3 regions of the Parageobacillus sp. KH3-4 genome follow, and region 2 is predicted to be linked to each of the others. Evidence: predicted binding sites of a transcription regulator. Region 2 holds the regulator's gene; each other region holds the start of a gene.
The links. Region 2 encodes Rex, which represses fermentation and respiration genes when NADH is low (regulators of the CRP and FNR family bind a similar motif). Its sites were predicted from a motif close to TTGTGAAATATTTCACAA; they were not measured.
Positions count from the first base shown of each region.

Region 1 (7,808 bases), 1.8 Mb from region 2:
ACGACTTGTCTTTCCGGGATTTCATTGCAGAAAGTGTGAATGGTTTTATAAAAAGGTCTGACAGCAAAGAAAATATTTGGATTTTAGAAATTGAAGGAGAGCCAAAAGGTTCAATAAGTATTAAAAAAGTGAATGACAAAGTTGCTCAGTTAGGATTATTTCTTGTTGAACCTGATCTAAGAGGTTCTGGTTATGGAAAGCAATTGTTACAAACCGCAATTGCTTTTTGTAAAGAAAAAGGCTACCAGGCTGTCATACTTTGGACAAATAGTGAACTTAAAACAGCAAGACGTATTTATGAGAAAAATGGGTTCCAACTAAAAGAGACTCGAATACGAAATTTGTCTAACAAAGAACTTATAGAAGAAAAATGGGAATTATCTATTTAGGTTAGAAAATGAATTTACTAATTCAACTGTCCCGAAAATTTGTGTTTTCATCATTTGTTGGTGTCATATCATGGCATGGAGGTCTATCATGAAAATTTCTAAACCCAAAATGGCAATACTAAACGCTCTTTGACTTAAGCCATAAGAACAGTATCGACATATATTTTATTTTCATCCTTCTGATGGGGTGAGCATAGATGCGATATGGTTGTCTCTCATGGAAGAACGAATGAACTCCCATCATCTGTGGTGAAACTTGTTTCATGTTTGGCTAAGGGAAGGGTAGTTGAAGAATTATATTGGAAGAAGGAACTTTTGGTGACAGAAACAGTTGTACCAATTACAACAGATAATTTGAAACAATGTATCGAATTTAAAGTTTTTAATAGTGAGCCTTGGAATGAAAGTTGGACGTATGAAACTGCTAAAGAAAGGCTTACGGATTTGTTTCATGCTCCTAAATTTGCGGGATTTTTTTGGAAAAACAATGAAACTCCAATTGGTTTCATAGCAGGAAACAGCAAAACAACATATCCAAGGAATAACTTTGTATTTGGAAGAATTAAGACCACCTATAAAAAGACGCTAATTAACTCCTAAATTATACTATTGTATCTTTTGCGGATTTGCCCAGATTAAATAAAGATATCCCAAGAATGCACGTTCATGCTTGTTAATTATCAAATTGGATTGCTTGACTATATCTAAGATATCCCGATTTTGATGGCATCCAATAGCTTTAACGGCAAAATTATCAAGTTTCTTTTGGAGCCAAGCCAGTGCAGGGACAGAAAATAATCCATGCTCCATAAGTAATATCTGGCCGTCTTCCTTACACCATTGATTAAAAAGATTTAGAACATGGACTGGATCTTCATAACTACATAAAGAACCCGATGATACAATGGTATCAAAGGAATTCTCAGGGAAGTTAAGACTTTCCACATCAGATATGATAAATTTAGCATTAATCCCATATTCTCTTGCTGCTTCTTTAGCTTGTTCAATCATTTGGGGGCTGAAATCTACACCTATGTACTCAATGTCTTTAGGATAAAAGGCGAAATTCATCCCCGCTCCAACAGCCACCTCTAGAGTTTTTCCTTTAACTGACTGGAAAATTTGCTTTCTCCATTTATTTTGTTCTTGTTTTTTACGTTTTTTTGCATATTTGGCAGCCTGTTTATTGAATTTTTGTATCAATTGCGTTTTCTCCATGAACCAATTACCTCCTGATCCTTATACTTATTACTACCTTTCAATACGGTATAATGAACGAATTGTTTCTATTTTTTGTTACACTCCGGGAATCGATAATGAAAATGTTCCTCCAAATGATATACAAAAGCCCGGCTTTCTTATTGTACCGGAATCTGTTTTTTGAAAAAATTTTGTTAGTATTTGTAAATCCGCGTTTTTCTGGCACTCCCTTTTATTGAGGTAACAGGTAGAGATAATGTAAAACGGCATCCCTTTTTCTCTTGTTTGGTACAAACTAGAAATCCAGAAGCAAACGGTAGCCATGATGGGGATGGAATCAATGATGCCCCGGCACCTACGCAAGCAGATATCGGAAATGTCAATTGACACCAATACGGATCGGATGTAGCCATTGAAGACAGTGATATTACATTGGTAATGCAGGCGATTCAAAATGTGGGTAAGGTATCCTTTTTTCATTATGCTAACAGACAGCATTAGTTGAAGAAGGAAAAGGTGTAATATATGGCGTAATATATCTTAAGGGTAAAATGGCTGGTTTAATTAAGCTGACTAACATTGATTGGATTGGCCGATCGTGTGAAACGACAATTGTAATTAAAGAGGGGGAATATCGCAGATAAGGATTATAAATCCGATGCTATTCGAACTTCTCTTAGAGTAGCTTTTGATACTCTAAACTTACATCAAGAAGTCTTCCTTTTATATATAAAAAACAATTTAGAATCCATTTTAGAGGAGGTTTTTAATGAGTCGATTCTTGATGAATTTATTCGGTCGGCCATCTGGTTTTTTAGGAAACATCGGTGGGAGGATTATGGCAGCTACCAATAAAGAAATCAACGAATGGACCGTGTCATTATTGGATATACGAAGCAATGATACGGTATTAGAGATTGGATTTGGTCCCGGAATCGCAGCTGAGAAGATAAGCAGCATCATTAAGGAGGGGATGTTCGTAGGAATTGACCCCTCAGAAGTAATGCTTTCACAAGCACAAAAAAGAAATGAGGCCGCTATACGGGAAGGAAGAGTAAAGCTACAGCTTGCGGCTATTGAGGATATTCCTGTGTTTAACGAAACGTTTGATAAAATCTTTTCGATCAATTCGATTATATTCTGGGAGCAACCTATTGAACGATTAAAAGAGTTACGGAATTTGCTGAAGCCAAACGGGCTGATTGCAATTACACTCCAGCCTCGCTCCAAGGGTGCAACTAATGAAATGGCACGCCAAGAAGGGGAAAAATTAGTACAGTATCTCAAAGCGGCAGGGTTCACATCAATTCGACTTGAAGTGAAAAAAATGAAGCCGGTTTCAGCTGTATGTGCTATCGGTGTTAATCCATCGAGTGGCAAATAGTTTTATTTCCTTGGTCTTAGTGAAAATCCAGCTATAACTCACTCAATAATAAATTAGCTTTTCTAAGAAGTAAGAAACTAATTAAACAAAATGTGAATTAAATTGTTCCTTGATTGACATTTTATTTCTTACACAATCGAGAATTGTTTCTGCAATATGTTGAATTAGAAATGTGGGGGGTGTCCCAAAAGCAATCATTTTTGGGACACCCTCTTTTACTTTTACATATGCATATGATGGGAATGGTTGCCGCCAATCGATGGGTCGAGCATTCCAAAAATCATGGCAATATGGGCTACTACTAAAAATATACCAACGAAAGTGGAATGATATTTCAATTTTTGTTCCTCGCTCCATCTTCGCCCGACTATGCCTAAATCGATTAGACTTAATCCCAATAATGGAAGGACTCCCATTAAATAAAATCCTACTGCAATGATATCAATCCATCCGCGCCATTCCCCATTCAATGTAAATGGAATGACGGCATTGACAAATAAGTAAATAAAAATTCCTAAAAAATAGACACCAGCAAGGATACTGCATATTTTGTTGACTTTACGGATCATTCCATCGAAACGTCGAGTAAAAAGAATGGCTAGTTCCGTTATCGCGATCGTTTCGGCAAGAGCAACGGGAATAGCCATAAATAAAATCAAATTCCAAGGTTGATTCACTGCTAACAGTTCCATGTAATGCGTCATGTTCATCCAATCACCCCCTGTATTTGTTTACACATCTACTAACATTAATCACAATTTGTGCATTTTCTTTGGAAATTTTAAGAATGATTTGTGACAAGATTCACTGAATATAATTTTCTTTTGCCGCAGACGTAAATGAATAAATATATGATGAAGCAACGAGAAGCAGTGATATTGGTGTGATTACCTCCTAGATGCCCCGTATTAAACAACTTGGATATGGACGGCGGCTGCCTTGGTGGTGCCATCATACGTTCAAGCATGATATGTAGGGTTCACTTAATTAAGAACTTCGTAAACAAATGAAAGAGGATGGTTTCATTTGTTTGGTCCAAGATTGTATTAAAATTATTATTACATGGAAAGAAAGCAGTAATGGCAGGTGATGATAATCAATTATCCTTGAAAGTATTAGAATGGATTTTATACGAAATTCATTAACGAGGCAGCACTAGTTCGAAAAAGGGTTAAAACAATTTGTTTAGAATATATTTCTTATAAATTTTTGTGTTGGGGGGAGATTGGCAAAACATTGGAGTGAGGAAGAACAGATTCATCTGCTTAACTTCATTCCTTCTTACCGTCTTAGCTATGTATTTTGGATGAAGTGCAGAATGTTTTTAAGTTGGAATTTGTACTGCGTATGTGGAGAATGATGTTTCACTAACGAGAGGCGTTAAATAAAAGCAAGGCAATGTTTGAATGGCGGTAAGTCATAAATTTGTAACAACAATGCCTTAATAACAACATGCTGAGTCTTGAAATGTCTCCTGTATTTTCCCAAATGGAAGTACAAGTGCTGCGGAACATTGCCCGAATGTTTGGTTACGATGAACAGAGTGGGGGAGTAATGATAAGCGGCGGAAGTCTTGCAAATTTACAAGCTCTTGCAGTGGCGCGTAATCACTGCTTTTCAGTTAAAGAGGAAGGATTAACTAGGTTAATGGAACAACCAGTTATCTTGGCTTCAGAAGCTAGCCACACTTCCCTTCATAAAGCTGCAATGTTACTTGGTTTAGGAACATCTAGTGTAATCGCGGTTAAAACTAATCAAAATTCTCAGATGGATACTTCAGATTTAGAGAAAAAGATTAATAAAATGATTGAAGAAGGAAAAGCAGGAGGGATTTGATGACTAGTGATTTAGAAAGATCCAAGGTGATTCAACTCTTTGAGTATTAGTATTTATTGGCAGTAAAAAGTGAGGAAAAAGCCGTTCCTTATTATTAACTTTTTCATATATTTGGATTGTTTTATTGTTAAAATCAACCTTCTCCCGCTTCAAATCAACAACTTCCTGTCTGTGCATTCCAGTCGCAGCAAGCAATTAAAAAGCAGATGATATCGCCAGCTTTAACATGGTGTATTGCAATGAGTTCTTTGGATGCCTACGAGGGAAGATGGTGTACCTTCTATATGTGCTGTATTAGCAGGTATATAGTGTCCTCCGTAAGGGACACTTTGGACATCCCTATATGGCTACTTCTCTTGTTGAACAGAGGAGGGCGGCTTGTTTCCTTTGAGCAACAACGGCCAAAGGAAACAAGCAAGAATCCCCCACTTCCATCGTCCATTAGCCGGTAAGTGGAGGTAGTTCAATCCTTTTTGTACAGGAGGTATTTGAATAATTAATGCGTTCCTAAAAACCCGTACATAAATAGAAAAGTAAAGATAAAGGTTAATACGGCACCTAGTATTGTTTGATTAAGTATGTTTCCATTACTGTGTAAATTTTTTAAAAAGCTTGTTAAATTTAAAAACCACAAAACACCTATTATTGGTAAAACAAGTAAGTATATATATTCTATTTAAAGAACTCCCTTTTACTTGTTAAGTATAGATTAATACAAAAGTTATTAAAATATTTTAATTTTTATTCTTTTCTCTAACAAGATAACAAATGTAGGAAGTATAAGATCTACTAATAAGTTAGTGTTAAAGCGTAAGAAGCAGTATCTACTGAAGATGGAAGAAGAACAGTTTATTATTCCAGAGTAGGGGAGCGATAACAATGTAGGGCGCGGATTTTAAAGGAAAATCAAAAATCAAGTGTCACCAAAGCTCGAATATGAATTAGCTGAAAATCAAGCTGATCTTGGAATCAGTATACTTCCTGAAATGTTTTTGTTTCGTGTATCAAATATTTGTAGTACGAGATCTTTATCATAACCATAGGGATGGCGGCAATATTTCTGAAAAAAATCTCTTCAGCTGTCAAAAAGTCATTTCCCCTGTATTTATTACTGATAAGGACTAAGGACGGTTTCATTAGTGATCACATTTTTTAGTGAAAAGAGAGGAGAAGTAAAATGATAAAAGGGCAAGTGAAAATGGAAAAAACAAAACAGGTAATGGAAGTTCAAAAAGAGCAGATAAGACAATTTTCTTCATATTGCAAATGAGATTGTTGAACTATCTTTTATCTTTCTCCTTGTCGCATATGTCGAACGAAATGAATCAGCAGGTTAGTCGTGCTTTATAACAAAGAACGATTCCAAAGGAAGAACAACCTTTCCCCGATATTCCACCGGAGAAAGGTTGTATAGACTTTTTTATTTTGTCTATTTGTCTACTTGACAGAGATAAGACCGGTCCTTGTTTCTTTATCTTTTTAGATGTTCTATAAGCTCTAACAAATTTGTAAATGTATAGTTAGGAGTAACATCAAGAAAGTCCATTACGTTGTTCGTGCGATTGATCCACGCGGTTTGAAAACCAAATTTGCTTGCTCCAGCAATATCCCAAGTATTCGAGGATAAAAACAATACTTCCTCTCGATTTACGTTCAGTCGGCTTACCGCATGTTGATAAGCTAATGGTGAAGGCTTGTATTGTTTTACTTCATCAACACTAATGATGTAATCAAAATACTTTCCCAGCCCTGTATTGTCCAACAAAGGAAGCAGCATATCAGGAGAACCGTTTGAAAAGACGACGAGTGTTTCGTCTTTTAACGCTTGTAACACTTCTTCTACCTCTGGATAAGGGGATAAGAAATGATAAGCGTTTAATAAATCTTCCGCTGTTTCATTGGTTAAAGAAACTTGTAATGATTCACACGCAAATTGCAGTGCCTGTTTCGTAACTTCATGAAACGGAATATACGCGCCCATCAGTTGCCGCAAGAAACAATATTCCAATTGCTTTTGCCGCCATAATCGGCTTATGTAATCGCTATGATCTGCAAAATATTTAGAGCATGCCTTCGAAACGGAGTAAACATCAAATAATGTACCATAAACGTCAAATATATATGCCTTATACTTCATTTCAACATCCCTCCGTTAATCTTGTTTGTAAATTAAATTACTGCCTCTAAAGAATCACAATAGTTAAAATAATAACGGTGGAAAAGATTTATATTGAAATTAGGATGAAATATTAACTAACTTAACAAGTGAATATCCTTCTTTAGGTTAATAGTCATAGTCACTCTTTCAGCAGGGAATAATGAAACATTGTTGATTTACGCACAACGTTATTATAGAAAGCTCGCTTGGAAAATATTCACCAAAATTTTATAAAAAACAGTAAATAATTAGTGATAAAAGCTCGCTGCATAATGACAGCGAGCTTTTATGATGCTTTTGCCCAATTGACTTCTAATTCAATTCCAGCAGCTTTTAAGGTTGTAAATACCGGACAACGTTGATCCGTGATCTTTTGCAACTCATTTACTCGTTCTTGTGTTTCCGATGTTTTTACTTTCGCATGAATGAGCACTTTTTCAAAATACGGTTTCACATTCGGATCTCCCATAAACCCTCTCGGATCAAGAATTCCAGTAATATCAAATTCAATTCCTTGAAGATCAAAATTGATTTCTTTTGCGACAAGGTTCGCAATCACATTCTCACATCCAGCCAATGCAGAAAGGAGAGTGGATAATGGGTTGGCTCCTTCATCTTTACCGCCCATATTTACTGGTTCATCAACGATGACTGTATGCTTTCCCGCTTTTGCCACTGTTTGTATTCCGTTTGTTTCAGCCGTAATATGAATTTTCATTTTATTTTCCATTTTTATCCCTCCTTATTTTATTTACGCTGTTAGTATACTTATTTTATGGATGTGTTTCTGTAATCTATCTTACATATTCCACTACATGAAAGCTGTAATGCTTCTTACAGA
Region 1 covers NZ_AP025627.1:1,810,997-1,818,804, forward strand. Annotated here, with positions in the region: gene MWM02_RS09385 (GNAT family N-acetyltransferase) at 1-389, shown strand, start outside; gene MWM02_RS09390 (hypothetical protein) at 708-989, shown strand; gene MWM02_RS09395 (class I SAM-dependent methyltransferase) at 996-1,607, opposite strand; gene MWM02_RS09400 (class I SAM-dependent methyltransferase) at 2,359-2,973, shown strand; gene MWM02_RS09405 (DUF6803 family protein) at 3,195-3,683, opposite strand; gene MWM02_RS09410 (pyridoxal-dependent decarboxylase) at 4,462-4,809, shown strand; gene MWM02_RS09420 (haloacid dehalogenase type II) at 6,281-6,946, opposite strand; gene MWM02_RS09425 (OsmC family protein) at 7,254-7,697, opposite strand.
Region 1: a site for Rex is predicted at 3,766-3,783, ahead of MWM02_RS09405 (DUF6803 family protein). Genes of this name have one in related genera too.

Region 2 (7,808 bases):
ATCATCGGCTATGCGGGAATGTGGGTCGTGATTGATGAAGCACATATTACAAATGTAGCTGTATTGCCTGAATATCGTGGCAAAAAATTAGGGGAAGCGCTAATGCGCAAATTGATGGAAACGGCGAAACAACTCGGCGCCGTTACGATGACGTTAGAAGTTCGGGTTTCTAACCATGTGGCCCAATCTTTATATCGAAAATTGGGGTTTCTTAATGGCGGAATCCGCAGACAATATTATCCGGACAATTTAGAAGATGCTCTTGTAATGTGGGTGAAATTAGCATGAATCATGACATATATGTACTTGGAATTGAAACGAGCTGCGATGAAACTGCAGCGGCAGTAGTGAAAAATGGGACAGAAATTTTGTCCAACATCGTCGCTTCACAAATGGAAAGCCATAAGCGCTTTGGCGGAGTCGTTCCAGAAATCGCCTCGCGCCACCATGTCGAGCAGATTACGGTCGTTATTGAAGAAGCGATGAATGAGGCTGGCATTTCATTTCAACAGTTGAGCGCTATTGCGGTAACGCAAGGCCCGGGATTAGTTGGCGCGCTTTTAATTGGTGTGAACGCGGCGAAAGCGTTAGCATTTGCCTATGGTCTTCCTCTTGTAGGCGTACATCATATCGCCGGACATATTTACGCGAATCGCCTTGTCGCGGACATGAAGTTTCCGTTATTGTCGCTCGTCGTTTCTGGCGGACATACGGAACTTGTGTACATGGAGGAGCATGGCAAGTTTCAAGTTATCGGTGAAACTCGTGATGATGCAGCGGGAGAAGCGTATGACAAAGTGGCGAGGGCGCTAAACCTCCCTTATCCAGGCGGACCGCATATCGACCGTCTGGCACATGAAGGGAAGGTGACGATTGATTTGCCACGGGCATGGCTGGAGGAAGGGTCGTATGACTTTAGTTTCAGCGGATTGAAATCAGCGGTATTAAACACGCTCCATAATGCGAAGCAACGCGGGGAACATGTCGATCCGAAAAATATGGCAGCCAGCTTTCAAGCGAGCGTCATTGACGTGCTTGTGACCAAAACTGTCAATGCGGCAAAAGAATATAATGTGCGTCAAGTGCTGCTTGCGGGTGGAGTCGCAGCAAATAGAGGCTTGCGAGCGGAGTTGGCGCGAAAAATGGCCGAATTGGACGATATCGAGTTAGTCATTCCGCCATTATCGCTCTGTACCGACAATGCAGCGATGATTGCAGCGGCAGGAACCGTTTTGTTTGAACAAGGAAAGCGCGCTGATATGGCATTAAATGCCGATCCAAGTTTAGAATTAGCATAAACGTTAGCGAAAGGACTTCTTTCCAGGAAATTCTTGGAGGAAGTTCTTTTTTATAGAACGAAACGAAAGATTATTTTGAATGTTCGTATAATAGAAACAAAGATAAATTTTTTATCAAAAAAATAATCGGTGTGAATATATTTATCCACAAATTGTGGATATTGTGGAAAAACAGAAATAATCTTGTTTTATTAAGGAGAAAATAACCACAAATTTTCCCCAATAAAAGCGGAATTTTTTGTGGATAATGTGGAAAAGTCGGTGAATAACTCGGATTACGGGAAAGGAATTGGGGATAACTTTGTGGGTATGTGACTAATTAAAAAACATCCACGGTTGTACAAACACGCGGATGTTTTTTGCCCATTATTATTCTAATGTATGAAGTGTTTCCCATTCTTCCAGTAATTTTTCTAATTTGTCCTTCATTTCTTCATTCTCTTTTGTTAATTGTTGTACTTTTTCGTGATCTTGGTAAATGTTCGGATCGCATAATTGCTCGTCGATATGCGCGATTTGCTGTTCTAATTCACTAATTTCTGTTTCAATCTCTTCAATGCGCCGTTTGCGCTGCCGTTCTAGTTTTTTCGCCTCTTTTTCCTGTTCGTAGCTAAGTTTCGATGATGATTCTTCATAAGAGCGGTCTGTTCGTTTCTCGGAAGCGAGGCGCTGTAGCTCAAGCATTTCCGCTTTTTTTGCGATATAGTAGTCATAGTCTCCTAAATACTCGGTAATCCCGTCGCTAGAAAGTTCATATATTTTCGTGGCGATTCGGTTAATAAAATAGCGGTCGTGCGAAACAAATAAAATAGTTCCGGGATATTCGATTAAGGCGTTTTCGAGCACTTCTTTGCTGTCTAAATCAAGATGGTTTGTCGGTTCGTCGAGAATAAGGAAATTCGCTTTTTGCATCATTAATTTGGCAAGCGCCAGCCTTGCTTTTTCGCCGCCGCTTAGCGCCGATACAGGTTTCAGCACGTCGTCGCCGGAAAATAAAAAATTACCAAGTACTGTCCGAATTTCTCTTTCCGTTTTTTCGGGATATGCATCCCAAAGTTCGTCTAAAACGCGCTTATTGGACGACAAATCTGCTTGATTTTGGTCGTAATAGCCGATTTGCACGTTCGAACCGTAGCGGAAACGCCCTGCTTGTAGCGGAAGTTTGTTTACGATCGCTTTTAGCAGCGTTGACTTTCCGATTCCGTTCGGTCCGACAAGCGCGATGCTTTCGCCGCGTGCGATGCGGAAGCGAATGTTGCGGATGAGCGGTTTGTCCATATCATACCCGACCGCGACGTCTTCGGCGATCAGCACGTCATTTCCGCTTTGCCGTTCAATATCGAAAGAAAAGGAAGCAGATTTTTCATCACCTATCGGCTTTTCTATTATTTTCATTTTTTCCAACTGCTTTCGCCGGCTTTGGGCGCGTCTCGTTGTAGAGGCACGGGCAATATTACGTTGAATAAAGTCTTGAAGCTTTGCGATTTCTTCTTGCTGTTTTTCGTACAGTTTTCGCTCCCGTTCGTATTCGGCCGCTTTTTGTTCTAAGTAACGGCTATAATTTCCCGTGTACCGTTTCAATGTGGTACGCGATAGCTCGTATACTTGGGTGGCGACTTTATCGAGAAAGTAACGGTCGTGGGATACGACGAGAATGGCGCCAGGATATGTTTGCAAATATTGTTCGAGCCATGTTAATGTCTCGAGATCTAAATGGTTTGTCGGTTCGTCCAAAATAAGCAAATCCGGCTTCATTAAAAGCAATTTTCCAAGCGCCAGCCGAGTCCGCTGCCCGCCGCTTAATGATTGAACAGGAGTTGTCATATAATCATATTGCGAAAATTGTAAACCGTGCAACACCGAGCGGATATTGGCTTCGTATTGATAGCCGCCTTGTTCTTTATAGTGCTCTTGTAATGCATCGTAATCTTTTAACAGCTTTTCGTAGCGAGAAGAATCGGCGAGCAAGTCAGGATCACCCATTTGCCGCTCCATCTCGCGCAATTGAGTTTCCATTGCTTTCAGCGGAGCGAATACCGTCATCATTTCTTCCCAAATCGATAAAGAGGAGTGCAGCCCGCTATCTTGCGCGAGATATCCGATCGATACTTCCTTCGGTTTGATGATTTCCCCGCTGTCGTAAGACATTTCGCCGGCGATAATTTTTAATAATGTCGATTTTCCCGCCCCGTTTCTTCCGACGAGAGCAATTCGGTCTTTTGATTGTATTTCTAATTTTATATTCGATAAAATAAGGTCAGCACCGAAATATTTTGTCAATTGATTGACTTGTAAGATAATCATTGTCGTTCACCTCTCGTTTAACAATAATAGTGTAGCGTAACTTGTTTTCTTATCGCAATAAAACGATAAAAGACAGATGACGAAAAATAGTGTATAGTTTTAATTGGAGGAGATTACATTGACAACATTTACGCATTTTAATGAGCAAGGTCGCGCAAAAATGGTCGATATTACAGAAAAGGAAGACACAGTTCGTGTAGCAGTGGCGCGGACGAGCGTGACCGTCAATAAAGAAATTTACGAAAAAATGACGAACCACGCTATTGAAAAAGGGGATGTGCTTGCTGTTGCGCAAATAGCTGGCGTTATGGCGGCAAAAAAGACGCCGGATTTAATTCCGATGTGCCATCCTCTTATGTTAAAAGGAGTCGACATCCAGTTTGCTTGGCATGTCGAGGAAGAAAAAGCGTTATATGAGCTGGTGATTACCGTAACAGTCAAAACGAAAGGAAGTACAGGAGTAGAGATGGAAGCGCTAACGGCTGCTTCTGTTTGTGCACTGACGGTTTATGATATGTGTAAGGCGTTAGATAAAGGAATGGTCATTGGTCCAACCTATTTAGTGGAAAAAAAAGGTGGGAAATCAGGCCATTATCAACGAGAAAAAAGTCATGCTGGGGGATTTGTGAATGAGCAATGAACAACCAAAAATTCCGCAAGCAACTGCAAAACGTTTGCCATTGTATTACCGCTTTTTAAAAAATTTACATGCTTCAGGAAAACAACGGGTTTCTTCCGCGGAGTTGAGTGAGGCAGTGAAGGTCGACTCTGCGACAATTCGCCGCGATTTTTCTTATTTCGGTGCGCTTGGCAAAAAAGGATACGGATATAATGTCAATTATTTATTGTCTTTTTTTCGCAAGACGCTTGATCAAGATGAGATTACCGAAGTGGCGCTATTCGGCGTTGGAAACTTAGGGACGGCGTTTTTAAATTATAATTTTTCGAAAAACAACAACACAAAAATTGTGATGGCATTTGACGTAGATGAAAAGAAAATAGGGAAAGAAGTTGGCGGTGTGCCTGTATATCATTTGGACGAGCTGGAAACCCGTCTTCACGAGGGCATTCCTGTCGCGATTTTGACTGTTCCGGCCCACGTAGCGCAATGGATTACCGATCGTCTTGTTCAAAAAGGAATTAAAGGAATTTTAAACTTTACGCCAGCCCGTTTGAACGTGCCGAAGCATATTCGCGTCCACCATATTGATTTGGCGGTTGAACTGCAATCGCTAGTCTATTTCTTGAAAAATTATCCAGCCGAATAAAGGAGAGAATGAAAAGTGAAATATTTGTTAATTGTGCTTGTTATTTTATTATTGTTTGGAACAAAAAAACTCCCGGAGTTGGGCAAGTCGCTCGGCCAATCGCTGCGTGAGTTTAAAGATGCGACAAAAGGGCTGGCGGATGAGGATGAAAAAAAACAAGATCAATTATGATTTGTTAGGATGATTGAAATATGGACGATAAAGAAATGTCGGTGTATGAACACCTAGGAGAATTGCGAAAACGGCTTATTATCGTTGTTGTGTTTTTTATCATCGCGCTTGTCGCCAGCTTTTTTTTCGTGGAGCCCGTCATTTTGTATTTGCAGCAGACGGATGAAGCGAAAGAATTGACGATGAACGCCTTTCGTCTGACAGACCCGATAAAAATTTATTTTCAATTTGCGTTTGTCATTGCGTTTATTCTGACCGCCCCGGTTCTCCTTTATCAAATTTGGGCGTTTGTCAGTCCCGGGCTGTATGAAAAAGAACGAAGAGTTACGTTAAGTTACATCCCGATTTCGATTTTTCTCTTTTTAGCCGGCGTTAGCTTTGCGTATTTCGTCCTATTTCCTTTTGTTGTTCGCTTTATGAAAAATTTGGCAGAACGTCTTGGCATTCATCAAGTTATCGGTGTTAATGAATATTTTCAATTTTTACTTCATCTTGTCTTACCGTTTGGGATCGTATTTCAGCTACCGGTCGTTGTGATGTTTTTAACAAGGCTTGGCTTGATTACACCGATGTTGTTAGTGAAGGTGCGCAAATATGCATATTTAGCCTTATTGATTTTGGCGGCGGTTATTACGCCGCCGGACGTGCTGTCACAAGTCATTGTCATGATTCCGCTTTCGATTTTATATGAAATTAGCATTTGGATTTCGAAAATGGCTTATCGAAAAGTGTTATTGGCGCAGAAGGAACAAGAAAACCTCCCGTGATGCGCGGGAGGTTTATTTTTTAAAGTAGAGCACCAATAAGCGAATTGCGGTGCCAAAATCGAGCGTAGCCAGTATTGCAAGAACGATCGTGAAAAAATTCCAAATGGTTTCATCGGCGCTTTGAATCGACAAGTAAGTAAATAGTATGCCCATAAGGAAATAGAAAAGCGCGAATTGCAATGGTGACCCTTTCATCATACTAAAAGCCTCCAAATAATGAATTGTATATGTTCTGTTTGCCGCATCATTTTTTCAATATCATCGGCAAATATCGTCTGTACGAATACGACGAACGTATTCATGGTGACATGGGCAAAAATCGGAACGAAAATGCGTTTTGTCTTCGCGTAGAGAAACGCGAAAGTGAATCCCATTGTCGCATACAATAGCAGATGTTCAAGTTCCATATGGACGATGGCAAATAAAAGCGAACTAACTAGCGCGGAAATGAAAAAGTTATATTTTTGATATAGCGTTCCGAAAATAATTTTGCGGAAAATAATTTCTTCTAAAATTGGCCCAATGATGGAAGTGACAACCATCAATAATGGTGTGACCTGAATGATATCGACAATTCGTTTTGTATTTTCTGAACCAGGCTCGATACCGAGCAAGCGCCATTCAATATTGGCGGCAATGCTTTGAGCGAACAACGACAAAAAGAAGCCGCCGACAGCCCACATCCATGCTGTTGATAACGGAACACCATAACGGGTGTGCCGCTGTTTTATATCCTCGCGCAAGAAAAAGAGGATGAGGAGAAAAGCAATGGAAAAGCTGATCACTGCCCAATAGCCAGAGGCGATCTCCGCCGCGACAAAGTCATTTTTTGCATGTTTTCCGACACCGAGAAAATGCAACAACGGGACTCCTACGAGACCTGATAGCTGCATGATGACGTACGTAATAATGACATACCAATAGCGCCGTTTCAACGAAACTTACCCCTTTACTGATAAAATAATGATACTTTCCGTATTGTAGCATATCTTTTATAAAAAATGACAAAAAAGAATCGACTGTTGTTGTTTAGATTTTGTGGAAATATGAAATAATTTAAGGGGAAGAAACGAGAAAAAACATGTTATTTTTTTGTATTTCCTACTTGCAAAAAAAAGAGAAGTTCATTAATATTATAAGTGTGTTAGCACTCGACATCGACGAGTGCTAATAAGAACGGCGAAAATTATGTTAAGGAGGTTGTTTTCCGTGTTAAAGCCATTAGGTGATCGCGTTGTCATTGAAATCGTTGAAACGGAAGAAAAAACTGCAAGCGGTATCGTATTGCCAGATACTGCGAAAGAAAAACCACAAGAAGGTAAAGTTGTTGCCGTTGGAAAAGGACGCGTGCTTGACAACGGTCAACGTGTAGCTCCAGAAGTGGAAGTTGGCGATCGCATTATCTTTTCGAAATATGCGGGTACAGAAGTGAAATATGACGGCAAAGAATACTTAATTTTGCGTGAAAGCGATATTTTGGCTGTTATTGGTTAATATACAGCGTTGATAACATAGATATGCAAAAAATACTTAACGATTTCATTTTATAAGGAGGTAACGGGGTATGGCAAAAGAAATTAAATTCAGCGAAGAAGCTCGTCGCGCGATGTTGCGCGGTGTGGACAAACTAGCTGATGCAGTAAAAGTAACGTTAGGTCCAAAAGGCCGTAACGTTGTGTTAGAGAAAAAATTCGGTTCTCCATTAATCACTAACGACGGTGTAACAATCGCGAAAGAAATCGAATTAGAAGACCCATTTGAAAACATGGGTGCGAAGCTTGTTGCTGAAGTTGCAAGCAAAACGAACGATGTTGCTGGGGACGGTACAACAACAGCGACAGTTCTTGCGCAAGCAATGATTCGCGAAGGATTGAAAAACGTTACAGCTGGCGCAAACCCAATGGGAATCCGCAAAGGTATTGAAAAAGCAGTTGCTGTAGCGGTAGAAGAATTAAAAGCAATCTCCAAACCAATCCAAGGAAAAGAATCGATCGCGCAAG
Region 2 covers NZ_AP025627.1:3,561,243-3,569,050, reverse strand. Annotated here, with positions in the region: gene rimI (ribosomal protein S18-alanine N-acetyltransferase) at 1-288, shown strand, start outside; gene tsaD (tRNA (adenosine(37)-N6)-threonylcarbamoyltransferase complex transferase subunit TsaD) at 285-1,298, shown strand; gene MWM02_RS18080 (ABC-F family ATP-binding cassette domain-containing protein) at 1,668-3,602, opposite strand; gene moaC (cyclic pyranopterin monophosphate synthase MoaC) at 3,721-4,242, shown strand; gene MWM02_RS18070 (redox-sensing transcriptional repressor Rex) at 4,232-4,870, shown strand; gene tatA (twin-arginine translocase TatA/TatE family subunit) at 4,886-5,041, shown strand; gene tatC (twin-arginine translocase subunit TatC) at 5,062-5,808, shown strand; gene MWM02_RS18055 (YdiK family protein) at 5,821-6,006, opposite strand; gene MWM02_RS18050 (CPBP family intramembrane glutamic endopeptidase) at 6,003-6,743, opposite strand; gene groES (co-chaperone GroES) at 7,018-7,302, shown strand; gene groL (chaperonin GroEL) at 7,373-7,808, shown strand, end outside.

Region 3 (7,808 bases), 1.5 Mb from region 2:
TAAAGCGCTGTTCCCGCCATGCGGAAATCAAGGTTCACTAACAAGTCCAGTTTTCCTTCCGGCGCCTTGTCCCGCCATTTGATTTCTTGCGGACGCAGACTGTCTTTATCGTCGTTTAGCAAACCGTGCGTAGTGCCAAGCAAGTGTTTTAAGAAATATTCATGGCCTTTGCCGGAGCTCGAAATTAAATTTGCGCGCCAGACGATTAAGTTTCTTGGAAAGTTGACTTCGTTGTCCGGGTCTTCAATTGCAAATTGCAATTGTTTCGTTTTGAGCTGTTCGGCCACGTAATTTCCAATTTGTTCTGGAGTTGTTGCGCCATTGGCGATAGCTTCTTTGTAAAGATCAATGCCGTTTTTGTTAAATGTTGGATAAGACGGAAGCCAGCCAAGCCGAGCAGCGAGCACGTTATAATCCGCGTAGTGCGAATAGCGAGCTTTTTTCACAAGCGGTGATACGAGTTCATCGACCGGCGTTTCTTCATAGCGCCATTGATCGGTCGCAAAGTAGAAGAACGATGTACCGTTTTGCAATTTCGGCGGCGCTGTCCAATCGCGCGCTGTCATAATCGTTTGCCATCCTTCCACCGGACGAAGTTTTTCTTGCCCGACGTAGTGCGCCCAGCCGCCGCCATTGACGCCTTGTGCGCCGACGAACAAGACGAGGTTCAATACGGCGCGGTAAATCGTATCGGAGTTAAACCAATGGTTAATGCCGGCGCCAACGATAATCATCGAGCGCCCATTCGTGTCGACCGCGTTTTGCGCAAACTCGCGCGCGATTTTAATGGCAAGCTCCCGTTTCACCCCCGTAATCGCTTCTTGCCATGCCGGCGTAAATGGAACGAGGTCATCATATGTTCGGGCAACGTTTCCGCCGATGCCGCGGTCAACCCCGTAATTGGCGAGGACGAGGTCATAGACGGTCGTGACATATATTTCGCCATCTTCGATTTGCACTTTTTTCGCCGGAACAACGCGTTCGATCGTTTTCCTTCCTTCTTCGGTAAAGTACGGAATATGAATTGTGACAAGTTCGTCTTCCATACCTAAAAACGATAGGCGCGGTTCGATCGGTTTTTCTGTTTCTTCATCGACCATGCGCAAATTCCATTTTCCTTGACCGTCCCAGCGTGAGCCGATCGTTCCGTTTGGGATCACAAACGAATTTGTGTTGTCATCGTAAACGATCGGTTTCCATTCGGCGTTGGTGACGTTGCGGCCGAGATCTTTTGCATGCAAGAAGCGGCCGGCCACCCATTTGTCGCCGTCTTTTTTCAACATTACGACAAATGGGAAATCAGTGTACGTTTTTGCGTATTGCTGGAAGTAAGGAACTTGCTGATCGACGTAATATTCTTTTAAAATGACATGCCCCATCGCCATCGCGAGTGCGCCGTCCGTTCCTTGTTTGACGCTGAGCCAATCGTCGGCAAATTTCGTCGATTCGGCATAATCCGGGCTGACGGAAACAACTTTGGTGCCACGGTAGCGGGCTTCTGCTAAAAAGTGGGCGTCCGGCGTCCTGGTGAGCGGCACGTTCGAACCCCATGTAATAATGTAGCCGGAGTTGTACCAATCGCTCGATTCGGGAACGTCGGTCTGGTCGCCCCAAATTTGCGGCGATGCCGGCGGCAAGTCCGCATACCAGTCGTAAAAGCTGAGCATCGGCCCGCCCATCAGCTGCATAAAGCGCGAACCAGCCGCATGGCTGACCATCGACATTGCTGGAATTGGCGAAAAGCCGACATTGCGGTCAGGGCCGTATTTGATAACGGTATATAATAAGGAAGCAGCGACTAGCGTTAACGCTTCATCCCAGCTGACGCGGACAAATCCGCCTTTTCCGCGCGCTTGTTTATACTGTTTTGCTTTTTCCGGATTTTCGACGATGCTTTTCCAAGCGTCAAGCGGGTTTTTATGTTTTTTTAACGCTTCCCTCCACATATCCATCAAGATGCCGCGCACGTATGGATATTTGACGCGGAGCGGGCTGTAAATGTACCATGAAAAACTCGCGCCGCGGGGACAGCCGCGCGGTTCAAAATCCGGCATATCCGGTCCGGTTGATGGATAATCGATTTGTTGTCCTTCCCATGTGACAATGCCGTCTTTGACGTAGATGTTCCAGCTGCACGAACCAGTGCAGTTGACTCCATGGGTCGAACGAACGACCTTATCGTGCTGCCAGCGGCGGCGGTAAGCATTTTCCCAATCGCGGTCGCCATACGTCACTTCACTATGATCATTGGCGTACCGTTCAATCGGTTTTATATATTTGAAACGGTTCAATAATGGAGATCGTTTTCGTTTCATTTTGTTTCACTCCTTCAACAATTTGTGTAATCTACTATATCCATAATGGAAATAAAGAGATGTGAACTTTGTCACATTTGTCTCGGTTGTCACAAATCTGTCAAACGATGACGAAAAAGTATGAACATATAAAAAACGAACAAACATTCTTTTTATGTGCTATAATAAAGGAAAAATTTTTATATGCAGGAGGTCACTTTGCGATATCATAGTCATATTGTTACATCATTGCTATTAGGAGCAACGGCAGCGGCACAAACATCGCTTTCTTTTACAGTAAGCTATACGGCGGGAATTGTCGTCGGCAGCTTGCTCCCGGACATTGACGAGCCGACATCGTACGTCGGGCGGCGTTCATTTGGCGTATCGAATAAAGTAAAAGAAGCGTTCGGCCATCGCGGCATGACCCATTCGCTTTTCGTATGGGGAATCATCGCACTTGTCGTAATGTGGGAATCATCTTCGCTATTTGCGGCTGGCTTTGCGCTTGGCTATTTGTTTCATATTCTCGAAGACTTTTTTTCTGTCCAAGGTGTGCCTCTCTTTTGGCCGTTCACTACAAAGCGGTTTAAAATTCCGCTTTATCGTACAGGCAATATCGTAGAAAAGGCGTTGTTTTACGCGGCGTTTGTTTTGCTTATCTATCTCGGTACAAAAGAACAGCTGTTTTCTGAATGGTGGCGTTCGCTTGCTTTGTTTTGGTGAGGAAAAAGGAAAAAAGCCTGTCGGCGGCGAATACAAATTACAAAAGGAAGCGCATTTTCTGAAGTGGGGGAGAGGAGATGAAAGAGAGGTACCCTGTACTGCCAGGGGCGGAGCCGTTTTATTTTGAAGGAAGTCGCACGGGCATTTTGCTTTCTCACGGTTTTACCGGCACGACGCAAAGCATGCGTCCGTTAGGCGAAGCATACGCCAAGGCGGGCTATACCGTCTGCGGCCCGCGTCTGAGAGGACATGGAACGCATTATGAAGATATGGAGCAGACGACATACGAAGATTGGATTCATTCCGTGGAAGAGGGGTACCAATGGCTGAAAGAGCGGTGTGGCATTATTTTTGTGACAGGATTGTCGATGGGCGGGACGCTCGCATTGTATATGGCCGAGACCTATCCTGACATTCAAGGCATCGTTCCGATCAACGCAGCTATCGACATACCGGTTATGGCCGACGGCGCCGCTCATCGTGCTGAGCTGCCGCGCTACTTGGACGCGATCGGCTCGGATATTAAAAATCCGGAAGTGAAAGAGCTGGCGTATGAAAAAACGCCAACCGCTTCACTTCAACAAATTGTCAAACTGATGGAGAAAGTAAGAAACAACCTTCACCGCATTACATGTCCAGCGCTTATTTTTGTGTCGGAAGAAGACCATGTCGTCCCGCCGGATAACTCACGGCTGATTTTGCAGAAAATCAGCTCGGCGGAAAAAGAACTCATATCTTTGAAAAACAGCTACCATGTCGCGACGCTGGACTATGATCAACAAACGATTATCGATTTATCGCTGCGCTTTTTTGCCATGCATGCGAATAAATAAAAAGCTTGGCCCGTCATTGTTCCGCTCATTGCGATTTTTGCTGCGCATACAAACAAAAAAGAGATTTGCCCGCCATCATCCGCGGGCAAATCTCTTTTGCTAGGAAAGATAGGATTCATTTCCTGTCGTGTCTTTAAAAACTATAGCACTTCTCTGCGGTTCATTTTACACTAGGAATATCACAAAAAGTTGGCATTGTTTGTTGGAATGCCTTGTACAGTTATAGTAGAAAAGGAGCTTTGTACATGGATATAGAACGAATCGCAACCTATATAAAAGAAAAACGCATTATCGAAGCATTAGAGGAAATAAAGCCGATGCTTCAGAAAGCAAAGGAACATCCGTTGTGCTGGAGAATGCCGCTGCAGGCATGGCAAACAGCGGACTCGTTTCATCATCTGATCCGTTTGTTTGATTATGCGTTAATGTACCGCCATAGCGCGCTGTTGGCGCGCTACGCCCACCGCCGTTTTGCGACGCTGCAGACGCTGACGTGGGTATGTGATGAGTGGCTCGAAGAACGGCGGCCACTGGATGTCGAAGAAGCGCTACGGCCGCGTTTGGAAGAAGCAATTGCAAACGGAAAGGAAAAACCGGAACATATCGCGCGCGCTGCATTCACACTCGTGCGCACTTTTTTGGAAATGCACAGGATCGCAGAGGCACAGCAGTGGATGGACGTAGTAGAACGATACGAAACGATTCCGATGTACGATAAATGGGGATACTTTTATATGGAAGCGGGCGACCGCGACAGAGCGGAAGAAATATTGCAGAAAGGATTGGATGAGCCGGAGCGCGGCGATATGTGCCATTTGCTTTTGGCCGACTTGTACGCGCTAAACGGCTGCCAGCGGAAAGCACTAGAAGTTGTCGAGCGTGGCATCAAACGGTTTCCGCAAGTGCCGGCGTTATATGTGGAAAAAGCGCGCCGGCTACGCGATTTGCATGAGTACGAAGCAGCGCTCGAAGCGATGGAGGAGGTCGACCGCCTCACTCCGTTTCATGTCCACCATCGCTATTTTGCCCATGTGCGTGCGCAAATCTATTACAAGCTTGGCAAATTCGATAAACTAGCGGCGCTTGTTCGAACAGAGAAATCATTGGCATCTACGCCATACGTGCGCGCAAGCGAACGCGCTTCCCTGCCGCAAGTGATCTTGCCGCTTGTGCCTGTCGTGCAAAAACACAATTATTGTGTGCCCGCGAGTTTGGAAATGATGCTGTGGCTGTTGGGCAAGGAGCGCACACAAGATGAAGTGGCTCAGCATGTTTTTGATGTTCGCGGTTCAAAATTGTCGACAACCGTACATTATTTGGAAACGCTCGGCTTTTTATGCCGCTTTTTCGTCGGTTCCGTGGAGCGATGGAAACGGTTGATCGATGCCGGAATTCCCGTGCTGCTAAGCGTCGATTACGAACAATCTTCGCATGTGCAAGTATTGTTTGGCTATGATGAGCGCCTCGGGGCGTTTTACGTGCAAGATCCAAACATGCTCGAGCCGTTTGTGGTTGCTTATGACGAAGTCGAAAGATGGTATGCGGGAACACATTATTTGTCGATTGCTGCGATTCCCCGGGAAAAAGAAGCGATTGCCGTGTTGCTGCCGGAAGCGGAAGATCAATATTTCCGCCAGCTTCATGCCTTCGCCGAAAAAATGGATGAAGATGACCAAGCGTATATTGCGCCGTTTCTCGCGTTTTTGCGCCAGCATGAACACATCCCATACACGTGGCTGTATGTTGTGAAGCATTTTGGCACAGAAGAAGCGAAAGAGCTGCTTCTCGATTATACCGAGCGGGTGCTTGCTAAATACGGCGATATTAATGATTTACTGCTTGCGGCGGCGAAAGCGTACGTGTACGGGAAAGAAATCGAACGAGCCGAAGCGGTGCTGGCGCGGGTGAAAGGAAAAGCCAGCAGTCCACTGTATCACTATTTGCGAGGACGGGTCGCGTTTTACGAAAGCCGGTACGAAGAAGCAAGCCGCCATTTCCGGGCTTCTCTTCAGCTCGATCCCGACCAGCCCGATGTCTGGAGCTATATGGCCCTTAGCATTGCGTACGGTGGAAAGGAAAAGAAAGGGCTGGAACTGTCGCAAATCGCTTTAACGCTACATCCCGACGATCTGTTTATTGGCACGAACCACGGCATCATGTTATTTCAGGCCAAACAATTTCAGGAGGCGCGCGCCTTTTTTGACCAATTGCTGCGCCGTCATAAACGCGATGCCCATTTATGGTATGAACGGGCGCGCTGCGATGAAATGCTAGGAAAGATCCGCAAAGCGGAACGCGGCTTTCTTGTCGCTAAAGCGCTCGATGGCGAAGAGCCGTATCCATATTTGGCGTTAGCGGATTTATATGAAAATGAGTTAGGGGATCGGCAAAAAGCTGAAGCTGTTTTGCTGGAAGGAGCAGAAAAGGCTGGAAGCGCCCCTGAGCTACACGTTCGCCTTGGCGACTGGTATATGGAACGAGACGAAGCGGAAAAGGCGGAAGCGCATTACCAAAAAGCGCTGGAACAAGAGGAAAAAGAAATCTTTGCCCATCTCGGTCTTGCATACGTGATGATGCAACGTGGGCAGCGCGATGAAGCAAAACAGTATTTATTGGACAAGAAGCCGTTATTTGCCCAAAACAGCGAGTATCTATTAAATGCCGGGAAAATGCTCCTGGCCAATGAGCTAGCCATAGAAACGGAAGAAAAAGGAACTGCGCTTGCCTTTCTTGAAGAAGGATTGTGCCTTGCGCAATTTGATGTGGCAGAAGCGTATGAGTTTTATATCGAACAACTGACCGAACTTTCTCTTGTCGACCGCGGGATAGCTTTTCTTGAGAAGCTCATCGACGAGCGTCCGACTGATGTAAACGCGCTTTGTTACCTCGGCGTGCTTTATGAGCAAAGCGGCATGTTTTCGAAAGCGATCGGTTTATATGAACGGGCGAGCAAGGTGCGAAAAAGCACGTTTCCGCTCTATCGTCTGGCCGAAACGTATCGCGCGTTTGAACGCTGGGACGAGGCAAAACGGTATTATGAAGCGTGTCTCGAGGTCGATGATACGTTTGCGGTGGCTCACCTTCGCTTAGCTGTTCTTTACGAAATGGAGGAAAACATTGATAAGCAGCGGTTCCATCTGCAAAAAGCGCTCGAACACGATCCGTTGCACGTCCATGTGGAACATGCCGTCGCGCTGTTTGACGATCCGTCCCTGCTTCTCCAAACAATGGAATCTGTGCGGGAACGAGCGGGCGACGTTTGGTACTATGACAGCCTCGGTTACGTATATGGAGCAATGGGGGATGTTTCCAAAGAAAAAGAGGCGGTCAAACAAGCGCTTCGCCTCCATCCTGATCATCCGGATGTGCTCCACCATGATGCGAAAGTGCTTGTCAAGGAAGGGAAGCCACGCGAAGCGATCGCCATCCTTGAGCGGCTGATTGAGCAGGATGTCCGTAACGAAGCCTTGTATGAAACTTATGTTCAAGCGTTTTCGTATACAATGAGAGGAATAGGAAAACTGCGCGAGCGGCTGCGCAAATGGAAGCTTGACAATCAAAAGAAAAGCATCGTATACATGCACACCGCTTCCGCCCTTTCCCCATATATGATCGACATAACATGGGCTGAGGAGGATGGCTCTTTCGCCAAACGGCTATGGACAAAAGCAAAAGCATGGACGAAAGAAATGGTTGTTGTTTCTGCTGTTTTGGATTTATACGAAACGGCGCTCCGTTTGGACAGCGGCAATATAGAAGCATATGAGCGACTTGCCCAGTTTTATGAAGCGGCGGAATTGACGGATGATGCGATCAAAACGCTGCGCAAGGCGTTAACATACGAGTGGAATGCCGGTGTCGCCCGTGAGCTTGCCATGCTGTTGGCCCACTCGGAGAGTAGCAAGCTGCAAAAAGAAGCAGGCGAGTGGATCGACCGTCTCCTCGCTGAACAGCC
Region 3 covers NZ_AP025627.1:2,016,104-2,023,911, reverse strand. Annotated here, with positions in the region: gene MWM02_RS10430 (nitrate reductase subunit alpha) at 1-2,315, opposite strand, end outside; gene MWM02_RS10425 (metal-dependent hydrolase) at 2,514-3,020, shown strand; gene MWM02_RS10420 (alpha/beta hydrolase) at 3,098-3,853, shown strand; gene MWM02_RS10415 (bacteriocin-processing peptidase family protein) at 4,099-7,808, shown strand, end outside.
Region 3: a site for Rex is predicted at 2,375-2,392, ahead of MWM02_RS10430 (nitrate reductase subunit alpha). Genes of this name have one in related genera too.